Regions from separate parts of the Lysinibacillus sp. NPDC095746 genome, predicted to be linked through region 2. Evidence: riboswitches for the same ligand, from Rfam matches in the RefSeq annotation. Region 2 holds a riboswitch; the other holds the start of a gene.

Region 1 (11,548 bases), on a different contig from region 2:
ATCGGCGAATTGATGATGATTTCTTAGATCCTGTTGTTTTTCGTGAGGATTCTTTACTTGGAGTTCCTCATATTATGGCTGCTTATAAGGCTGGAAATATTGCTATTTTAAATGCTGTTGGTAATGGTGTTGCTGATGATAAAGCGATGTATGCCTATGTACCGGATATGATTCGCTACTATTTGAAAGAGGAACCTATTTTACGTAATGTGGAGACTTATCATCTAGCTGATGATAGACAGCGAGGTTGGGTTCTTGAGCATATGAGAGAGCTTGTTATAAAAAACGTTAGTGCATCTGGGGGCTATGATATGCTAATTGGTCCGCATGCAAGTGATAAAGAAATCGCTATTTTTAAAGAAAAAATATTGGAAAACCCGGTTCAATACATTGCACAACCAACAATTAGCCTTTCTAGAGCACCAGCTTTTCAGGATGGTAGATTTTATCCTTGTCATGTCGATTTGCGTGTTTATGTCATGAAGGGCGAGGATACTTATGTGCTACCTGGAGGTTTATCGCGTGTAGCATTAAAAGAAGGATCTTTAGTCGTGAACTCTTCCCAGGGCGGAGGAGCAAAAGATACATGGATATTAAAGGAGGAATTGCAATATGCTAAGTCGAGTAGCCGATGCACTATACTGGATGGCACGATATAGTGAACGATCACAAACGAATGCACATATATTACAAGTACAGCTGTTGAATATGTTGGAGCAATCTGGCAAAGAAAATGAATACATCGATCATTGGGAAGCGGTGTTAAATATTTGTGCCTCGAAGGAAGAATACTTGTCCTTTTATGAGTCGATTCGAGTCAATCCACTTATCGAATATCTACTCTTTTCTAATAATAACTGCAATGCCCTCCACGCTACTTTACGTGCAGTTCGAGAAAACGCCCGTATAACTCGCGATAGCATACCCATTGAGCTTTGGGAATTGCAAAATGCCTTTTATTTATCGTTACAGCAAGACATGGTGGAACGTGAAAGACCAATTCCACTAATTGTTCTAAACTCTTTTTTACAAAATGTTCGAAAGACTTCTTTGACGGTAACGGGGCTTATCGAAGGCTCGATGGATCGAGATTTACCGTTTTATTTCATGCAAGTTGGGAAATGGATAGAACGTGTAGAAAAGACGATTCGTATGGCTTTAATTATACTAGAGCAACATAAGGAAATAGCCATCTCTTTAAAAGAAGCGGACGGATCGTTTTTACTCGATTTATCGGAGGCGACGGAGTCTTATTTACGCAAGCATCGCCAAACCAATTTACTCTATGTTATGCAATATTTATTACAGGATAAGCATTTCCCACGTTCAGTGATGTTTTGCTTAAAAAAATTAGAAGAAGCTTTTATCTGTTTAGACAGCGACCCTCTTTCAGCAAGATTTTTAGCGCTTCATACCCCATTAAAGAGTTTATTATTTGCCGTGATGAATGTAGATTTATGGAATATTACATTAGAGGAAACTATTTTGTTAATGGAGGAAAGATTGTGTCAATGTATTGATTTTGGCAATACATTTTCAACAATTTATCATTTATATGAACCCAGCGTACAACCTTGAAAGGAATCAACAACAGCTCCCTTTCAACAAGCAAGTCAGTAATCCAAAGGAAGCAGACACAATGAAATTTGAAATTCAACATACAAATATTTTTCAATATGATTCTGAAGTCGATCAAAGCTTAAATACAATCCGCTTAAAACCAAGGGGCGATGAGCGTCAGCGCTTACTATCCTATCGAATTGCCATCACTCCTTCATCTTTAACGCGTGAGCATACAGATATATGGGGCAATACGGTTGGCACATTTTATATACCTGAGCAGCATCAAGAGCTAGAAATTCAAACGACCTCTATTGTCAGCATTCAACGTGCACCATTTATTCATCGCATTCAATATTCACCAGAAATGCAGACAATTTTTCACTCGAAACTGTTTTATGAGCATTATTTGCCCTATTTAAAGTTTACACATTTTACGTTTATGACAGAAAATCAGTTAGAGGAAGTTTATCATGCAATTGGTCATGCTGAAAATCCTGTATTATTTTCATTAAATTTAATGCAATATTTATACTCGACTTTTGAATACGTTCCTGGTGCAACCGATGTTACGACAACTGCGAGCGAAGCCTTTTCCCTTAAGCGAGGTGTTTGCCAGGATTTCACACATGTCATGCTTGCGGTGCTAAGAGCTAAAGGAATTCCAGCACGCTATGTTAGCGGTTATTTATACGTCGATGAAAACTCTGCCTTAATCGGTGATATTGCAACCCACGCTTGGGTAGAAGTCATGATACCAGGAATCGGCTGGATTGGTCTCGATCCAACTAATAATGTAGAAGTGTTAGAAAATCACATTATTTTATGCATTGGCCGTGATTATTCCGACATAAGCCCTGTTGAAGGCGTTTATTCAGGTGGAAAGCATGATTTAACGGTTAAAGTGAGCGTCAAAGCATTGAATCATTTATAATAAAATGGTATAAATTAAACCCCTGATTTTTCTACGCCAAGCAGAAGAATCAGGGGTTTTAGTAAGATGATTTTAATCTTGAATTTTGCAGTATATCAAAAGAATTTATCTAGGTATCATTTTTGATCATGATACAATACCCATTTCTTTTCCTATTTTCTTCATTTTAATGATGACTGTATCGAGCTGCTCCATTGTATGTGTAGCCATCACTGTAATCCGCAACCGGCTTGACCCTTTTGGCACAGTTGGTGGCCGAATCGCTGGAATAAAAACACCTTCTTCCATTAGTTTCTCAGAAAATCGCATAGCTTCATGGGCATCACCAATAAGAAGAGATATAATTGGCGTTTCTCCGCCTTTAACTATAAAACCCGATTCCACCAATTTTTGACGTAAATACTTAGCATTATTCAGCAATTGTTCCCTTCGTTCGGGCTCATGTTGAATAATGGAAATCCCTTCTCGCGCTGCTTCAATCGCACTTGGAGATAAAGCTGTTTGGAAAATAAAAGATCTAGCGCTATTCAGTAAATAGTTCTTTGCAATGGACGACGTCGCTACAAAGCCACCCTCTGCACCAATCGCTTTACTCAACGTGCCAACTGTCAAATCAATGTCATCTTTCAATCCAAAATAATCGGCAGTACCACGGCCATCATTTCCTAAAACACCTGTCGCATGCGCATCATCAATCATTATGTAAGCATTGTATTTCTTTGCTAGTGCAACTATTTCGGGAAGTGGAGCGATATCACCATCCATACTAAAGACGCCATCTGTCACAATAAACTTCTTTCCATCTCCATGTGATTTCCTTAGTTTATGCTCTAAATCTACCATATCCGCATGTTCATAAACAATTGTCTTTGCTGTACTAAGTCGACAACCATCTATTATACTCGCATGATTCCAAGCATCAGAAAAAATTATATCCCCTGCCTTCATCACACTCGAAATCACACCAATATTCGCTAAATAACCACTGCTGAAAACAATGGCGGCTTCAGTCTTTTTCAAATCCGCAATTTCACATTCAAGCTGTTCATGAATGACGAAATTTCCGGTTGTTAATCTCGAACCACCTGCTCCTGTACCGTATTTACTAATACCTTCAAATGCTTTCTTTCTCAACCGAAAATCTGTTGCAAGACCTAAATAGTTATTAGATGAAAAAAGCAAAAATTTCTTATCATTCATAATGATCTCGCTCTCATTGCCATTTGAAAACGAACGTAACTTTCTTGTCAATCCTTTCTCTTCTATTAATTGTAGTTCCTGCTGTAACCACTGATCCATTTTTTAATCCCTCCTAATGAGAACCGGTACGCTTTCTAAATAGTCTATAAAAGATTCTAGTTCAACCTCATCTGACACAAAATAAATGCGCCCTCCGCTCTCGCAGCCTTCCCTTTTTAACGGTGTAATTCTGACATAACCTATAGCACGATTACTTACATATCCAGTGACGTAATCTGGATCATCAGACCAACATAATTCTGCAATTGTAAACGGAGAATTTGCCACTTTCGTCGCCAAAGCCAACGCTTCACGAACACGCTCATTCAGCTCCCCATTAGCGTCTTGCCAATCAATTCGTGAAACTCGAACACCCTTCTCCCCACGATCGTCAAGCCGTAAGCCGCTTTTACTATTTAAAATAATTGCGCCACGGAGGTTTTGATGACTATCAAGTTGGTGAAAAGCAACATTCAATGCATGCTCCGAAACACCTAAGGAGGTTAGTATCTTTCTTGCCTCACTATGGGCCTTTTCAATTGAATCGGCCTCAACTGTTGTAATTTCTAAAGGCGGCAAATACTGTATCTGATTATGTGCAATTTTTTCAACGGTAATTTGTATAAAGTCAGCATCTCCACGTGAATGATTACTTACTTTGTTCAATAACTGCTTTACAATTGGCTCTATCTGAGATTTACTACCTATCCGTTCACCACCAGATATATGCTTTTCCCCTAGTTCAGGGCTTCTCTCTGCCGCACGCATGCGAATGCTATAACACGTTTTTAACATGATTATTACCTGCTACTTTCCTATTTATTGTCTGTAATATTTTCGTTATAGGATAAACACTAACAGCTGTGATTACCATACCTGGAATAGCCAAAACTACTAACGGTAACAATGGAATTCCTAACGTAAAAGCCAAACCAAATCTAGCAATCGTTGTGCCAATTGGGCCTGCCAAAACAAGTACCGGAATTGAAGTCCCAAATAAAACAATAAGTAGGCCTACAGTCAATCGAAAAATGAAAGAGATCTCCACATTTAAGATCGAGTGTATACCTAATAAAAATAAGATTAAACTTGCAATGATCCCCGCTAGAAAATATCGCTTAAATCCAAATACCGCTGCAATTGCAACTGCAATAGGTGCTGATAATTGAAAGTCAGACCCAGGAAAACCTGTTGGAATTTTAAACATGCCTGTAACGATAATAAGACAAGCTAGCAATGAAATCTGCGCAAGATCATATGTAGAAAACTTTCGAATCATTTTATTCCTCCATCTTAATTAAATACTTGATGTCATTGCCTCCTATTCTCTCTATTTGAGTTAACCATTATCAATATTAAGTTAACACAAATAAAGATAGGAAAGTAGATAAAATGGTAGGAATTTTTATTATTTGTGAAAATCGGTTTGGTTATTGATCAATGAAGTTCGTGTTCCTCAGATTAGATACTTTTTTCACATTCCGCATGTAAATGTCAAAATAATAATGTACATTTTTGCTCGTCTAAACATGTACACTTTCGCTGATTAACTACGTTTCTTTACAAGTGTGTGAATAATTACAACTTGACACGGAGCCTCTACTCGCATGATTCGCTAGGCTAGAACCCAGCTACATCAATGGCTAGCCGATGCTATTATGCTCGCCACTCCTGTAAAGTTGTAATATACAAAGGGAGTCAAAAATGTAATTGGTTAAACAAGCATTTTTGTACATATTTATTTCAACCTTTATATCCGCATCGGCATGTGAACACCTGCACTTGGCTAGTTACTACTGCTGTCTTCACGATTCAACTATTTACTCTATAGCTTATATACATGTTGGAACGTACAAAAAAAGTATAGGCCAAATTAACCTATACTCTCACACCTTCCCAAGTTATAATCTTTTCCCTTTCGATTTGAAGGTTTTTACAACACGTATTTGATGGAAGTCAAATAAATAATGATAACACCATACAATTTCTTGTAATGACACACTATTTATACACCTCTTTTATTCCCCCAAACTAGGGCATGCAACTGTGGTAGTACTTTGACATCTCTGAATTCCTCATCGTTAATCACTCTATCAATCAGCGCATGATAGTTATCCAACAAATGGAGTATCAATTGAGAATTGTCAGTCGTTGTGAGATCATCATTACCGACTTGGAGATAAAAAGGAATCATTGGATATCGTTGGTGAATTTGTTTAGCATATTCGTAATCCTCTTGATTAAAAACGACTATTTTGAGAGATATATGGTGATTACTGTCGCGATTTTTAAGCTTTTCGAACATATTAGAGAGTAACGAATAGTCTGTGGTCATTCCAGAGCTAGGTGGCTTAGGTGAGATTGTCAGTTCATCAATCTCATACATCCATTTTTGCCACCTACTTCCCTGTGTTTCCACCCCGACCTTTATGTCGTTTTCTTTTAAAATCGCAATGAGTTCTTCCAAATTTTGATGGAGTGCAGGATTGCCGCCTGATATCGTGACAAATGAAAAACCACTGCCTCCAAGGCGTTTCAACTCAGACCAAATCTCTTCTGCTGTCATTTGGACGATAAGATGCTTTCCGCTACCATCCCACGTAAACGATGAATCACACCAAGAACAGGAATAATCACAGCCTGCAGTTCTCACAAACATAGTCTTCTGGCCAACGACCATTCCCTCGCCTTGAATCGTCGGTCCAAAAATCTCGATAACAGGTACCTTACTCAACTTCCATCCACTCCCGTCTAGCTTCTGCATAGCTTGTCGGAGTTTCATATAGTCTGATAAACTCTACACGCGCATCGTTATATCTTTGTTCATCATGCAAGGCCTCAGTCAATTTTTCGTAAATCCAAACAACAATGTTCTCTGCCGTCGTATTCATGGGTGGAAGCGTTTCATTTAAATAACGGTGATCCAAATGAATTTCTATTTTTTGTTTCCATATTGCTTTTATATCGCCAAAATCAATCACCAAACCGCGTTCATCTGTGTATCCACTCAGTCCTAATACTACGCGATACGTATGACCGTGCAGGTTTTTACATTTCCCCTCATAATTGTGTAAATGATGAGCCGCATCGAAAGTAAATTCTTTGCTTATGAGTACACGCTTTGCATGATAGTTCAATTGATTTCTTTGAATATCTTCATCTATTTTTTGGAGTTTATCGACGATTATAAATTCTGACATACCTTAAGACTCCTTCCTGAAGCTCAAATACTCATCAAGCCCTTTATTTCGCAGTTTACATGCCGGGCATTCACCACAGCCATCTGCTATTACACCATTATAGCAAGTCAGCGTTCTTTCCCGAATAAATTCAAGTGCCCCAAACTGATCAGCAAGCTCCCATGTCTGTGCCTTATTCAGCCACATCAACGGTGTATCAATCACAAAGGAATCATCCATCGATAAATTTAACGTTACATTCAAGGATTTAATAAAAACATCTCGACAATCCGGATATCCACTAAAATCCGTTTCACAAACGCCAGTTACAATATGCTTAGCTCCTACTTGGCTCGCTAAAACGCCCGCAAATGAAAGAAAGAGCAGATTTCGGCCAGGTACAAAAGTCGATGGAAGCTCACCATTTTCTCCGTCTTCTACCTTTATGTCTTGTCGAGTCAATGCATTCGGAGCAAGCTGATTCAGGAGTGACATATCAAGAATGTGATGCTTGACCCCAAGCTCCCTTGCTATCTCCTTCGCACATTCAATTTCAAGACGATGCCTTTGACCATAATCAAAAGTTACTGCCTCAACTTCTTCAAAACGTTCTTTTGCCCAGAACAAACAAGTTGTACTGTCCTGACCTCCACTAAATACTACAATTGCTTTTTCCTGCTTCATCTAGAAAAACTCCCTTATATCGAATAACAGCACTTTAAGAAAGAGCTGCTTTCTTCTTATTTTTTAACGAATATTGTGTGCCATAGTACCAAAAAGTTCAATTCAATCCCGGTTTCGGCAAGACATAAAAAAACCTCCTTGTAAAATGTTTCCCAACACTTTTCAAGAGAGGCATTACCAATCATTCTATTAAAACATTAGTAAAAACATAAAAAAAAGCCACGTCCGATATGGACATGGCATATTGTCATGTTTCCATAGTTTTTTATAGAGGGTATTTGCTATGAACCTCTCCCAATCTAGTCCGGGCATTCTTTTCAATATAATACAAAAAATAGTATGAAACGTCAATTGTATTTTTCTTCTCTGGAAAAACAACTGTTATATAGTACACTAAACACTTTGCTGAGATTTAATTCATTCACAATATAGTCATATTACCTCAATAAATCATAATTCCATTGTCTAGAACAGATTTATTTTGCACCTGATTTCCTAAAATATATAGCTTTTTTAAATTTGGCAAATTCACTAATGGCTCTACATTCGAAATGGCGTTATTTTCCAAGTGAAGCACCTCAATTTGGTGCCACTTTTCCATAAAACTCAATGATTGCAGTGAACTATCTTGGATAGTGAATGAATGCAGAGCTGTAAGGCCAACAAAATTTTCGCTCGAATTAGTTAATGTGATAATTTAAATGGAAGGAACTATTCAACTTACTGGGCAGGTTAGCGGAAGAAGGAATTTATGTAGAATATACTAACTATTAAAGCTAACAAAAAATGTTAATGTGAAAGAACGTTAATGTTGCCACAATTCATTAATATTTAATAGCTCCTTCAATAACTTTCACATTTACGTACTCTATTGATAAAAAGAGAGGTAAAAGATGAATTATAAGACGAAAAGAATTTTATTTTTTTCAGCAGGTACATTAACCTTATCCACATTATACTTATTAACATCAGGGCATTTTAAATTCTTTGTACCCTTCTTGTTTATTACTGTTACAACTTTAGTATTATTTTTACTAAATGAAATTAAAAAAACTTAACTCAAAGGAAAAACAAATATGAAAGAAGTGGTAAACCTAGAGTATTGTTTTCTATTATGGTTCGAAAAAAGAACTTAATATGAGTAAATTGGAGGGTAATTTATATTGATGATAGAATGGCCTCGAAGGAAAATTATTCTGATAAAATTAGATACTTGAATATACAAGGAATTTTACTTTGAGAGAAACTCCCCGATTTAAGCCAAAGTGATTTAGATTATTTACCGAATTGCAGTTCAAACACGATTGGTTCTCTTTTTTTACATATTACAGCGATTGAGTTTGTTCATCAGATATTCTCATTTAAAAATCAAACTGTATTAGAAAATGAGTACTTGAAGTTGGACAAAAAAGGTACTGCATTTGCAGTACCTTTTAATATGCTAATTAATTGTCTTTTTACCGTGCGGTTTTGTTTTTTGTACTCAAAACAGAACCCATAAGGCGACTTTTTTGTTTATTCACTTTTTTATACAATAAGTTTAAACTTCTGGTTTACTATTACTTGTGATACAGCACTGGAAATTTAATTCTAACAAAGCCGCAACTTCACAACAAGCTCCACAAAGTCTCTATAATCCTCTGACGTAAGAGTAAGCTTTTACGTTTAAAGGTTTACTCATCGCGATCAAGTGCTTCTTTTACAAATGTAGGAAGTGCGAATGCACCAACGTGTAAGTCTGTATTGTAATATTTCGTTTTTAGAGCAAATTTGTCCCAAGCATCTACTTGAATATCTTTAATTGGATGTAATGCTTTTGAAGCAAATCCGAATAGCCAGTGTCCTGATGGATACGTTGGCATATGGAATTGATATACGCTTGCGATTGGGAAAATACCTTTAATTTTTTTATGTGCTTTACGCATGTTTTCTGCATACTCCGTGAAGTATGGTGATTCGTGTTGATTAATTAAAATTCCTTTTTCATTTAATACACGGTAGCACTCTTTATAAAAAGCTGTTGTAAATAAACCTTCACCGACAGAAATTGGATCAGTAGAATCTACTAATATTAAATCGAATGATTGATCCGCTGCGTTTTGAACATAAGCTAAACCATCATCGAAAATCAATTCCATACGAGGATCTTCTTCGACACCAGCAGCTGTAATTGGAAGGTATTTTTGGCTTAAACGGAATACTAACTCATCGATTTCAACCATGACTACTTTTTCTACTGATTCGTAACGTAGTACTTCACGAGCAGTACCACCATCACCACCACCGATAATTAATACCTTTTTTATATCAGGGTTAGTCGCGAATGCTGGGTGTGTAATCATATCGTGATAAACGAACTCATCTTTTTCATTAACCATCATCAAACCGTCTAACGTGAAGAAAGTACCAAACTCTTCACTTTTATAAAAATCGATTTTTTGGAACGGAGATTGTTCACTATGAATCTCTTCGTTGTATCCGATTGAAAATTTACAGTTATCGCTCCATTGTTCTGTATACCATTTCATTAAATCACGTCCTCTAATACTTCTTGTTTCACTAAAATTGTATCAATTTCTTGTTCTGCAAATTGGCGAATTTTATCTGCCATTCCACGTGGTACTTCAAATGATTCTGTCTTTTTCGCTTGCAGTTTTTGTTCTAAATATTCTGCTGCCTTCCAAGGACTTACTGAGTCCCCACAAGTATAAACATCTACAGAGGCAAATCCGTATTCTGGCCAAGTATGAATCGTTAAATGGGATTCAGCAATAATTACTGCACCCGAAACACCATATGGGTTGAAATGATGGAAGCAAGATTCTACAATTGTTGCCCCAGAATAGTCAGCAGCTTCATTCATAAACTGCTCGATTAATGCATTTTGCTCAATAATTTCACTTGGGCAACCATAAAATTCAATTAATACGTGTCTTCCTAATGTTGATAATTCAATGCTCATTTATTTGTCTCCCTTACGACTGTAATATAATTTTCTTCTTTCGTTTCGAACAGAACATTCCCAAAATTAAGAAAATAGAAGTTATATAATTCTACTACTTCCTCTGAAATAACTTCACCAGGGATAATTAGTGGTATTCCCGGTGGATAAATCATTAATGAATCTGCACTAATTCTACCTACCGCATCATAAATTAACGTTGTTTCTGTTTCAGCATTACACGCCTGTTGCGGTGTCATAGCTAATTTATTAATTTGATTCGCTGTCACATAAGCTGACTGAATCGCATCTTTTTTTGCATGATTAAGTTCAATATCTTTCAATGCATGTACTAATTTACCGATTGTTTCATTCGTATCAACATGACTAATGACTGCCATTATGACATATCCTTCAGCAAGTTCTAATTGAATGCCATACTGTTGTTTCAATATTGTGTAAACTTCGAAACCAGTTAAACCGAGATCGTTCACACGAATAACAAGTTTCGTCCAATCATAGGATTGATTAAAATTTTGTTGTACATATTCAGCCTTTAGCACTTCATAGCGTGAATTATTTTCAATTTCTTCAATTGCCGCATCAACAATTGACTTTAATTGGCTATAACGTTGTTGTCCATACACCGCTAATTCTCTTCGTGCTACATCTAAAGAACTCATTAATAAATAATTTGCACTCGTCGTTTGCAGCATATTTAATACTTTTTGCAAATGCTTCGAATCGATTCGTTGTTCTTGTAGTAATAGAAGCGAACTTTGTGTTAATGAACCCCCTGTTTTATGCATACTGACCGTTACTGCATCGGCACCAGCACTAATGGCATCGTTTGCATCAGGTAAAAATGTTAAATGCGCTCCGTGTGCACTATCAACAATAACTGTTACATTTTGTTCATGTGCAAGCTTGCAAATTTCTTGCAGTTGATTCATCGACCCAAAATATGTTGGATACGTTACAAGTAAAGCTTTCGCTTGTGGATTTTCTGCA
Region 2 (11,548 bases):
AAATTCTGCGACATCAACAATGTATCCATTTGATGTATGGATCCACCTTCATCCTTAAGCGCAACATCGTGTAATAAATAATGCGTTTGCTCTAAATAAATACTTTGCCATTCTCGATCTACTCGTTGCTCACCTGCATACCCTGCTCTTGTTCTATTGAGCAAATCTTGATAGTAAGTAGTTTTTGGGTGAGATTTCGGTAATCGCCTTTCAAGCATTTCTAATGTGAGCTGTTTTGATGAAACTTCGCGCTTTTTGAGTAACATTTTTTCACCTCCTTTAGTTAGATTATAATGCACTTCTTTCGACTTAACTAAATTTTCAGTTTTTTATTAACTTCTAAAAAATATCGACATCCAACGAAAAAACGCCCACACCTAGGTATGAGCGTTTTATATTTATTATCCTAGTAGCGCACGGTCTGAGTTCATTTTCTCTCCGCGGATGCGTTCGAACTCTGCCATTAAATCTGGGATGGTTAATTCATGCTTGCGATCCTCGCCGACCTCTAAAATAATTTGACCTTTATCCATCATAATCAGTCGATTTCCTAAATCTAATGCCTGTTGCATATTGTGCGTGACCATTAATGTCGTTAAGTTGTCTTTCTCAACTAAATATTTCGTAATACGTGTGATTAACTCTGCACGAGATGGGTCAAGTGCCGCAGTATGCTCGTCTAGCAATAAAATCGAAGGCTTCGTAAATGTTGCCATTAAAAGTGACAAAGCTTGACGCTCCCCTCCCGAAAGTAAGCCCACTTTTGCAGACAATCGATTTTCAAGATTTAAGCCCAACATCTCTAACGATTCCTTGAAAAATTCACGACGCTTTTTATCAACACCGAAGCGCATGCCTCTACTCTTATTACGTGAGTAAGCTAATGCTAAATTTTCCTCAATCGTCATTGTTGGCGCTGTACCAGCCATCGGATCCTGGAATACTCGACCGATATAGTGAGAACGCTTATATTCTGGCAAAGTAGTAACCTCATTCTGATCAATTGATACCGTGCCAAAGTCTGGTGTTAGCGCGCCAGAAATCATATTCATCATGGTCGATTTACCAGCACCATTACTGCCAATAATTGTGACGAAATCCCCTGGCTTCAAATGCAAATTAATTTCTGCGAGTGCAATTTTTTCATCAGGCGTACCTTCATTAAAAATCTTATTAATGCCGGTTAATTTAAGCAAGGCGCTTCCCTCCCTGCTCAACTGTCTTTACGTGTGTTCTCTCTGCTGCACGCTTCACCTTTCGTTTTCGTTCCTTCCCCTTATTGATAAATTGTGGTAAAACTAACGCTATAATAACAATGATAGCCGTTATTAATTTCATATCTCCTGAATCAAGGAAATCTACTCGTAATGCTAATGCTAAAATAATGCGGTAAATGATCGCTCCAGCAATGACAGCGAAAGTTGTGCGCATAATCGTTTTTGTACCGAAAATTGCTTCACCGATAATAACAGATGCAAGACCAATCACAATCATCCCAATCCCCATACTGACATCTGAGAACTTTGAATATTGAGCGATTAAAGCTCCAGAAAATGCCACAAGTGCATTAGAAAGTCCTAGCCCTAAAATTATAAGTGTATCTGTATTTGCCGAGAAGCTACGAATCATGCGCTTATTATCACCGGTTGCTCGAATAGCCAATCCAACCTCTGTTTTTAAGAACCAGTCTGTAATGAACTTAATGATAATCGTAATGATTAAAACTACGATTATCGTACTCCATGTTGAAGGTAGTTGCTGAACGCCGAGGCCTTTTAATAGGTTATTTAAAGCCGTATCGATTCCTAAATTACTCCAAAACGCTTGAAACTTTGAAAATAAAGTCTCTGAATTTAATAGTGGAATATTCGGACGACCTATCGTATTTTCTGCAGTTGATCCCATAATGCGTAGGTTAATAGAATACAAAGCAATCATCATTAAAATTCCCGATAATAGAGGATTAATCTTTCCTTTTGTGTGAAGAATTCCTGTCATACATCCAGCAATAAATCCAACAACAATTGCCACCAAAGTTGCTAAGATTGGGTGGTAGCCAAGCATAATCATTGTCGCTGCTGTAGCTGCCCCTGTTACAAAGCTTCCATCAACCGTTAAGTCTGGAAAATCTAACACACGGAATGTTAAATACACACCAAGTGCCATAATTGCATAGATGATCCCTTGCTCCATCGCGCCAAATATTGCTAAAGGCATAGTTGCATCATCTCCTCATAATTTCTTAATAAATAATTTCGCTCAACACCATAACTTGAAATTGATTTCTGGGGCGTCCGATAAGCCTTCGTTCCTCTATCGCTACTTCCTAAGGAGTCGCCTAGCCTTACTCCAATCAACTTTCAATATGAACCATAATTTTTAGTATTCTAATAAGATGAAACTAGAAAGGATTACCCCACCATAATTGGGATTAATGCAATGTACTCTATTCGCTCGTAACTATATATAGCGCTAATCCTTCCTCATAATGACTTCATTTTTTATTCTAAAAAGTAGATAAAGCGGGGGCAGTTTTCGTTCTCCCCCGCTTCGTTCCATAAGATAATCATGTCGTCATTACTTTTCTAACAGCTCTGCACCCCAAGAATCCTTAATTTTGATCCCTAAATCATCCGCTACTTTTTTATTGATTAGTAGTTTTAATTTTTGTGGGTATTGCGCTGGTATATCAGCAGGTGTTGCTTCACCTTTTAGAATCTTCACAGCCATTTGCCCCGCCTCATAACCGATGTCATAATATTCAAAACCATATGCAGCTAAGCCACCACGTGCTACAGAGTCAAGCTCTCCTACAACTAGTGGTAATTTATTAGAGTTTGCTACATCAATGACAGACTCAAGAGCCGAAACTACTGTATTATCAGTAATGATATAGAATGCATCTGCTTTACCAATTAATGATTCAGCAGCTTGTTTTACTTCTGCAGAAGTTGCCGCAGATGCCTCAACTACTGTTAGGCCTTGCTCAGCCATAACTTTTTTCACTTCTTTTACTTGTGCTACTGAGTTTTGCTCACCAGCGTTGTAAACCATACCTACTTTTTTCGCACCTAGTTCCTTTAAGAATGCTACTGTTTTTGAAATAGTATCAGGATGTAAATCAATCGTTCCTGTTACATTTTTCCCTGGCTTCTCCATAGATTCAATGAGCTGTGCGCCAACAGCATCCGTTACAGAAGTGAAGACAATCGGAATATCACTAGTAGCTGTCGCCGCCGCTTGTGCTGATGGTGTAGAGTTAGCAAAGATTAAATCTACGTTGGCACTTACTAGATTGTTTGCAATCGTCGTATTAAGACTATTATCTCCTTGTGCTATTTGCGGATCGTATTCAACTTTTAAGCCAGATTCTTCAATTGCTTTTTTGAAACCTTCAGTTGCAGCATTTAAAGATGGATGCTCAACAATTTGAGTAATCCCAATTTTAAATGTTTTGTCATCTGCATTGCTGCTCTCACTTGCATTATTCTTGTCGTTCTCTTTCGAGTCTGATGAACTAGATCCACTGTTGCCACAAGCAGCAAGCATTAAAACTAATCCAAATAACAGGAACGAAAGCTTTCTTAAATTGCTTTTCACAAATAATCCCCCCAATATTATCTCTAATATTTATCACACTTTATCCAAACAAAGTGTGAACTTATCGCTATATTATCGTTATTATATAGGTTCGTCAATAACATTATGAATGTTCTGACTATTAAACTTCACAAAATATTTTATTTTTTCACTTAATTTGTCACTTTAAACCACTAAACTACACTGTTTCTATAAATTGATTTCTTTTTCTAATATAACAAAAGTTTTTTTGACAAATTTCGCGAAGTTATTTTTCTGCTATTGATTTTTCAAGTAATTTATATAAAACCTAAAAACCCGACATTCCCCAAAATAAATGTCAGGCTGTCAAATTATTATATTAATTCACTATTACTTCTACAAGATATCTACTTATTTTGGAAGCATACGTACGTTTGAGTAACACCTTGAATGGCTGAATAAAATCAACATTCGAGTTCACTATCTCGTACTCTCCCTTAATGTTTACATTTTGTTGCTAACAACATTGATCTACACATTTCAGTCTCCTTTTTTACACTTAATGCATATGATGCAAATGAGACGAATGCTGCTTTCAAAAAGGAGGAATACCATGAACAATGAAGAAACCGATTTAAAACAACCTTCTTATTCACAAGAGAAACAAAATGCAAATATAGAGGATATTGACACAATCATCTCTAATCTTTGTGACAGTCTATTTGCATTTGCTCTAGATTTTGCCTTAAATGCCTTGGAATATACAAAAGATTTAGATGGAGAACTAGAATATACAGATGAATTCAAAAAACAACTTGACGATATCATTTTTGAAATAGGAGAAATTAAAAATGTTTTAGATGAATAAATCCCAACGAGAGACCACCTACTTCTTCTTTAGCACCAAGGCATCCTCAGAATAGAAGTTTAAAAAAGCAGAGGTGTCTAAATGCAAAGCTTTCAAGATATGTGTACAAAATTTGCTCAGATTGCCAACGGAAAAGCTTCTATGGAACACGGTGTATGTTCCGTAAAACTTAATCGAAATCTTACTGTTACGATTCAAGGTCGCCCAAGTCGTAGTGCACTTCATGCTGGAATAACGTTCGAATCACTCGATATATATGGAAATGCACTTAACTTAGGTGAAGTTGTAGTACTTCAAGAAGAATTAACACCATTTGTTAAGGTACTTGCAGAAAATAATTTAATTATTAGTGCTGTCCATAATCACTGGATATATTCAGATCCAGTAATTTTATACGTTCATTTTCAATCAATAGAGCCCCCATTAATCTTCGCCCAAAAATTTGCTCAAGCATTTCGTGTTTTAAAAAGATAACTCTACTTGTTAAAAGAACTGCTTAGATCAGTTCTTTTTACTATGACCGTTTTTAATGTTCACGGTTGCTTCTCAGCTATAGTTCAGTTTCATTCATTCCATCTGTAATGAAGCAACTGTACAAGCCCTCTTTTTATGAGCACAACGAACAAGGGCTAAATATTACCTTTAGCACTATGAATTTCTGCGTTTTTTTTACACATTGCTATTTACAAATAAGCATGAACATTGATATGATTGCATTTGCTTCACGTGGTTCGTAACCATCCCACGCAAAAAAACTAAGGAGAAATGTTAATGAAAGTGAAATTTTTAACAACGAGTGGCATAATTGCAGCTCTTTACATCGCTATTACATTGTTAGTCGCCCCATTTGGCTTTACAGAGGTGCAGTTCCGTCTATCAGAAATGTTTAATCATCTAGTTGCGTTTAATCCACGCTTTGCCTTCGGAATCATTATTGGTGTATTTATCTCCAATCTATTTTCACCAAACGGCATTATCGATTTGTATTTTGGTGTAGCCCATTCGATGATTACTCTTGGATTGTTCATTCTTATTTGTAAATTTGTTAAAAATATTTGGGCACGTTTAGTCATTAATACATTATTATTTACTTGCACAATGTTCATCATTGCTTTTGAATTGAACATTGCATTAGAATTACCATTCTTCTGGACATGGTTAACTGTTGCTACAGGTGAATTTGTTGTCTTAGCGGTCGGTGCACCGATTATGTATACATTGAATAAACGCTTAAACTTCAAAAATTTAATTTAACTGACGGATCTTAATAGATTCGTCTTTTTTTATTTTCTTGCTATTCTTGACAACATTCTGAAAATACTTTACAATTCTTTTCAATAAATGCTAAGAAAAAGAATAGTAGCAAGCGGGCGTACTTAAAGAGAGCTGATGGTTGGTGCAAATCAGTAGTACGTACTTGCGAATGGGCTTTGGAGCAGCCTCATCAAATGTGAGGACGAATTTACTCCCCGTTACCGGAGTACGAAAGCGCGCAATTTATGCGAATGAAGGTGGCACCACGGTTACTCGTCCTTTTTACAGAAGGATTGTAGTGACTTTTTTTTATGGAAAAATTAGAAAAGAGGAGTCGAGAGAAGATGAGTATAGTAGTAGAGAAAAAAGGATATTTCGGTGAATTTGGTGGTAGCTTTGTTCCTGCTGAACTTCAAAATGTATTAAATATTTTAGATGAAAACTTCCAAAAATATAAAGACGATGAAGACTTTAATAAAGAGCTAGATTATTATTTCCATGAATATATTGGGCGCAAATCTCCACTTTATTTTGCTGAAAATTTAACAAAACAATTAGGCGGCGCAAAAATTTATTTAAAGCGTGAAGATCTTAACCATACAGGTTCACATAAAATTAATAACGTCCTTGGACAGATTTTATTAGCAAAGCGCATGGGTGCTAATCGTGTGATTGCCGAAACAGGTGCGGGTCAGCATGGTGTAGCAACAGCAACTGCTTGTGCAATGTTCGGAATGGATTGCACCATTTATATGGGTTTAGAGGATACAAAGCGTCAAGCATTAAACGTCTTCCGTATGGAGCTTCTTGGTGCAAAGGTAGTAGCTGTTGATAAAGGTCAAGGGCGATTAAAGGATGCTGTAGATGAAGCATTTGCTGACTTAGTGGAAAACTATGAGACGACTTTTTATTTACTAGGTTCTGCTGTAGGACCTCACCCATTCCCTTCAATGGTCAAGCATTTCCAATCAGTCATTAGCCGTGAAAGTCGTGAACAAATTATAGAAAAAGAAGGCAAGCTACCAGCAGCAGTACTTGCTTGTGTCGGTGGCGGCAGTAATGCGATCGGTGCGTTTGCAGAATATATTGCAGATGAAAATGTTCGCCTAATCGGCATTGAACCCGATAAGGCAGCTACATTAAATGAAGGAACACCCGGTGAATTACACGGTTTCAAATGTTTAGTACTGCAAGATGCAGAAGGCAATCCACTACCTACGTATTCAATTGCTGCTGGACTAGATTATCCTGGAGCTGGTCCAGAGCATAGCTATTTAAAAACAATTGGTCGTGGAGAATATGTAACGGTGACGAATGAAGAAGTGCTTGAAGCATTCCAAGTGCTGTCAAAGGTTGAAGGAATTATTCCGGCACTAGAAAGCTCCCACGCAGTTGCTCATGCACTAAAACTTGCGCCAACATTATCACCGGAAGAGAGCATTATTATCAATATCTCTGGCCGCGGAGACAAAGACGTAGAACAAGTATTTCAAATGTTAAGTAGATAAAAAGTGAAAGAGCGACTTCCCTTTGCGGAAATCGCTCTTTTAACTATACAAATGAAGCTAATTTCGGATAAATTTCTGCGATATTATCTCGAAGCTTTGCCTTCAGGAACTTTCCAACTGATGTTTTTGGAATTTCATCTAAAAATACTACATCATCCGGTGCAAATTGACTTTCTAAAAATGCCAGAAGCTCCTCTTCACTTGCCGCCATTCCTTCCTTTAATACTACACAAGCTAGCGGGCGTTCTTGCCATTTAATATGAGGAATTGCAATAACCGCCGCTTCCAAAACAGCATCATGGGTCATTAACGCATTTTCTAAATCAACTGAGGATATCCACTCTCCACCCGATTTAATTAAATCCTTTGTAAGATTTGTTATTTTGATAAAGCCATCCTCTGTTCTTACCGCAATGTCTCCTGTATATAACCAGCCGTCACGATAAGCATCATTTGTACGTTCATCACGATAATACTCGTGTGAAATCCATGGACCTCGCAAGCGTAACTCACCCATTGTTTCTCCATCCCATGGCACTTCGCCACTGTCATTAATAATGCTCGATTCTATACCGGCCATTGTCATTCCTTGCATTGCTCGCGATTCAATACGCTTTTCAATATCCAAGATATATAATTTGATAACGCTACAATCGGCGTTGTTTCAGTCATTCCATACACGACGATATATGGAATGCCATACTGCTCTTCAAATGTACGAATAAGTCGAGTAGGTGAAGCAGAGCCACCGCAACAAATAGCTCGTAGCGAACTAATATCTCGTTCAAGGCTAATTACATCTGGAATCGGCCAGCATTCACAAAAATATCCAACACTAAAGGACGAAGAAACCTAAATTCTTCGTCCTTTTAGAAATTTTTATTTATGAACAGGCTTTTGTCTGTAGTTTAATTTTTAATTTATCTAGCATATCAACTGTCATTTTTGCTAGATCATACTGCGCTTTAAAGCCCCATTCTTTTTGTGCGGCTTCTATATTTAAAGAATTTGGCCAGCTATCTGCTATCGCTTGACGAACCGGGTCTACATTATAATTCATACGAAAATGTGGCAAATGCTTTTTAATTTCCGCCGCAATTTCAGATGGCTCGAAGCTCATTGCAGTGATATTAAAGGCATTGCGATGTATTAATTTGCTACTATCAGCTTCCATTAAATCTACAATAGCTTGCAATGCATCTGGCATGTACATCATGTCCATATACGTACCTTCTTGAATATAAGATGTATACTTCCCTTGCTCGATCGCCTCATAGAAGATCTCTACCGCATAGTCTGTCGTACCGCCTCCAGGAGGAGTTACGTATGAAATTAACCCAGGGAAGCGTACACCGCGAGTATCTACACCAAAACGATTGAAATAATAATCACATAACAGCTCACCAGCAACTTTATTTACCCCATACATAGTTGTTGGACGCTGTAATGTATCCTGTGGCGTATTATCCTTTGGTGTCGATGGACCAAATGCGCCTATTGAGCTCGGCGTAAAAAATTGCAAGCTTAATTCACGCGAAACCTCCAACGCATTCATTAAACCGCCCATATTTAAATTCCACGCTAGCAAAGGATTTTTTTCTGCTGTTGCCGATAATAACGCCGCTAAATGCATCATTGTATCTGCACCAAAATCTTTCGCTAAATCATGCATTCTTTGTCCATCCGTCACGTCCAATACTTCAAATGGACCTTTAGAATGCTCAAGCTTCCGGATATCTGTAGCTAACACATTGTCCTCTCCATAAATACCACGGAGTTTTTCTACAAGCTCAGAACCTATTTGACCTAGTGCTCCTGTAACCATTATCTTTTCCATTTCTCCAAACCTCCACCTGTGAACAATTGTACTTTCTGAAAGTACAATAATATATAACCAAACATTGATTTAATAACGCTTCTGATGAATTTCATTATAAAGTGTTCATATTAAAAATACAACCACAATATTTTTAATTTTTAAAAACAGAGCAAAAAATCCTTTACCAACAGTATATGAGACCTATGAAATATTGTGCTAGAAAAACATATAAAATACATATGTACGACTCAGATGGACATTCAAGCAATATTAATTTTGTTTAATACTACTCAAAAAAAAAGAACCTCCTTTGTTGATAAAGAAGATCCTTTTGTTCTTATTAAATACGGAAACGCTTTACGGCTATTTGTAAAACTTTTGATACCTTATGTAGCTCTTTAATATAATCATGGAATTGCTGCTGTGCGGTTAATTGATCGGCTGTTAATCTAGCTACATGTTTAGTGGATGCTGCATTCGTATCAGAAAATGATGTTAACATTACCGCATCTTCACTAACCTTTTTCGTATGGTTGGCAATTTCTTGAATAGTTGTAGATACTTCCGTTATATATGGCTTCATTGTATGTACTTTTTCTAAAATATGATCGAAGCTTGTTGCCGTATCTCCTGTAACCTGCACTCCCTTTTCAGTTGCGACTAACACACCCTCCATCATTTGCACAGCATAGCTGGAATCTAAATGAATATTTTGTACAATGGACGTAATCGTTTGGGTTGAATGAACTGTTTGCTCTGCAAGCTTGCGAACTTCATTGGCCACCACCGCAAATCCTTTACCATGCTCCCCTGCCCTAGCAGCCTCAATAGATGCATTTAAGGCTAGAAGGTTTGTTTGCGCGGTAATTTTTTCAATTACTTCAACCATTTGATCAATTGTAGCTGCTCTCTCTACAAGATTAAAAATGGCTGTATTCGATTTTTCAACTGCGAGTTTAATGGCCTGTATTTGAGTTAAATTTGCCTGTACAATTTCCGTACCACTTTCTGCATCACTCGCAGTTTTATGAGCAAAATTTTCAACAACCTGCACTTTTTCTAATATTACTTGCACACTATTTAGCACCTCCTCTAGAGATGCTGTATTCGAAGCTAATTTTTTAGTAGAAGCAGCAGTTGAATCTGAAATAGACTGTACATCCTTTGCAATTTTGTGCGTCGTGTTAGACGATTTTTCGGAGGATTCCTGCAGTTTCCCAGTCATTTCTTCAACCTCATGTGCACTTTTTGATACTGTATGAAGTAGTCTTTTCACCTCTGTTGTCATCTGATTATAAGACAATACTACCTCGCCCAGCTCATCCTGCGCCACATAACTGGCATTCGCTGTGAAATCCCCCTGCTCCGCACGCTTTAATAACGACTTCAATTGACGCGTTGGTATATTCACAGCCTTTGTTGCTACAAATCCTATACAGATTACTAACAAAACAACAAATAAACATACTCCCCCTAATAGCCAATAACCAAATTGCACATCTTTCTGGTATGCCTGTTGCTGTTCCTTAGCCCGCTGAACCAAATAGCTTTGAGTTTCTTCTAATAATGAATGACTTTGCTGGCTTACAGGTAAATAAGACTGACCATAAAATTGTTGCTGTTCTTTTTGGTCCAATTGTTTATAGTTATTGATCATTGCTACCTGCTGTGCTAGTAAAGTTTTAAATTTCTTCATCTGATGGTTCATCTTTTTATCGATTTCTAGACTTACTAAATGTTCTAAAGGCTGCTCAGTGTTTTTTAAAATGACAGTCATTTCTTGATAAGCTCCGGCTGAATCCACTAAATAATCTAATTGTCGTTGTGATTCCTCTAGTTCATTTAACCATCCGATCGGTACAAGTCCTTCAGTATAGCTTTCACTTGCATGCCATGACATTTTCCGTAAATAATCAACACTAAAAATACCTAGCAATACATTTGATAGTACACAAACAATCATCAGTATAAGTAACTTGTCCTTCACCATTATGTATCGAAAAAAATGCATCATCTCGGCTCCTTCTCCAACTCTTACCAATAATGATAGTATGAAGATTTAAAGCCAGTGTTATGTTTTTGTAAAGATTGCACGAAAAGTTGTGAAAATAATCCCATTACTCCTAATATAATCGGCGCATATCCCCCTCGAGGTAACATGATATTAGTCCTCATAAATGCCTTTAGGGACATACCAGTTTAATTCAGAAATTACCTAGTGAAGAGCTTCGCTTTGCCCGTAACTCCCACTACTTTACTTCCGTATATAAATCAATCAAACGTTATCTCGGTAAACCCTACGAATTCACTCATATAGTATCAAATGTAATATTAACAAAATATAACTTCTAATAATCATAATAATCATTTAACTTGCAACCTTCTGAATTTCCTATCGTTGTCTATTAATAGTAGGTTTATCTAGCTTCTGCTAAGTGTTTTTAGTACGAAAGCGGAGCGGCAGCGGCAATTGTTTTCTGCGCGAAAGCGGAGCGGCAGCGGCAATTGTTTTCTGCGCGAAAGCGGAGCGACAGCGGC

The links. Region 2 has a riboswitch for preQ1 ahead of ACIQ7N_RS10475 (QueT transporter family protein). Riboswitches for the same ligand answer to the same signal wherever they lie in the genome.
Region 1: it holds a riboswitch for preQ1, as region 2 does, so the genes downstream of both, queC (7-cyano-7-deazaguanine synthase QueC) here and ACIQ7N_RS10475 (QueT transporter family protein) in region 2, are expected to answer to the same signal.

Annotation. Positions count from the first base shown of each region.
Region 1 covers NZ_JBIWGL010000026.1:18,795-30,342, reverse strand. Annotated here, with positions in the region: gene ACIQ7N_RS17885 (circularly permuted type 2 ATP-grasp protein) at 1-659, shown strand, start outside; gene ACIQ7N_RS17880 (alpha-E domain-containing protein) at 613-1,578, shown strand; gene ACIQ7N_RS17875 (transglutaminase family protein) at 1,640-2,494, shown strand; gene bioF (8-amino-7-oxononanoate synthase) at 2,621-3,793, opposite strand; gene bioW (6-carboxyhexanoate--CoA ligase) at 3,797-4,528, opposite strand; gene ACIQ7N_RS17860 (hypothetical protein) at 4,509-5,012, opposite strand; gene queE (7-carboxy-7-deazaguanine synthase QueE) at 5,739-6,467, opposite strand; gene queD (6-carboxytetrahydropterin synthase QueD) at 6,460-6,933, opposite strand; gene queC (7-cyano-7-deazaguanine synthase QueC) at 6,937-7,596, opposite strand; PreQ1 riboswitch class I at 7,848-7,894, opposite strand; gene ACIQ7N_RS17840 (leucine-rich repeat domain-containing protein) at 8,039-8,197, opposite strand; gene speE (polyamine aminopropyltransferase) at 9,270-10,124, opposite strand; gene speD (adenosylmethionine decarboxylase) at 10,124-10,558, opposite strand; gene ACIQ7N_RS17825 (aminotransferase class I/II-fold pyridoxal phosphate-dependent enzyme) at 10,555-11,548, opposite strand, start outside.
Region 2 covers NZ_JBIWGL010000011.1:111,764-123,311, forward strand. Annotated here, with positions in the region: gene ACIQ7N_RS10445 (nuclease-related domain-containing protein) at 1-266, opposite strand, end outside; gene ACIQ7N_RS10450 (ABC transporter ATP-binding protein) at 402-1,196, opposite strand; gene ACIQ7N_RS10455 (ABC transporter permease) at 1,189-2,217, opposite strand; gene ACIQ7N_RS10460 (ABC transporter substrate-binding protein) at 2,578-3,600, opposite strand; gene ACIQ7N_RS10465 (hypothetical protein) at 4,175-4,429, shown strand; gene ACIQ7N_RS10470 (DUF1259 domain-containing protein) at 4,511-4,903, shown strand; PreQ1 riboswitch class I at 5,150-5,194, shown strand; gene ACIQ7N_RS10475 (QueT transporter family protein) at 5,201-5,683, shown strand; T-box leader at 5,767-5,967, shown strand; gene trpB (tryptophan synthase subunit beta) at 6,028-7,191, shown strand; partial or broken gene ACIQ7N_RS10485 (AMP-binding protein) at 7,235-7,974, opposite strand; gene ACIQ7N_RS10490 (L-threonine 3-dehydrogenase) at 8,075-9,028, opposite strand; gene ACIQ7N_RS10495 (methyl-accepting chemotaxis protein) at 9,351-11,024, opposite strand; partial or broken gene ACIQ7N_RS10500 (hypothetical protein) at 11,452-11,548, opposite strand, start outside.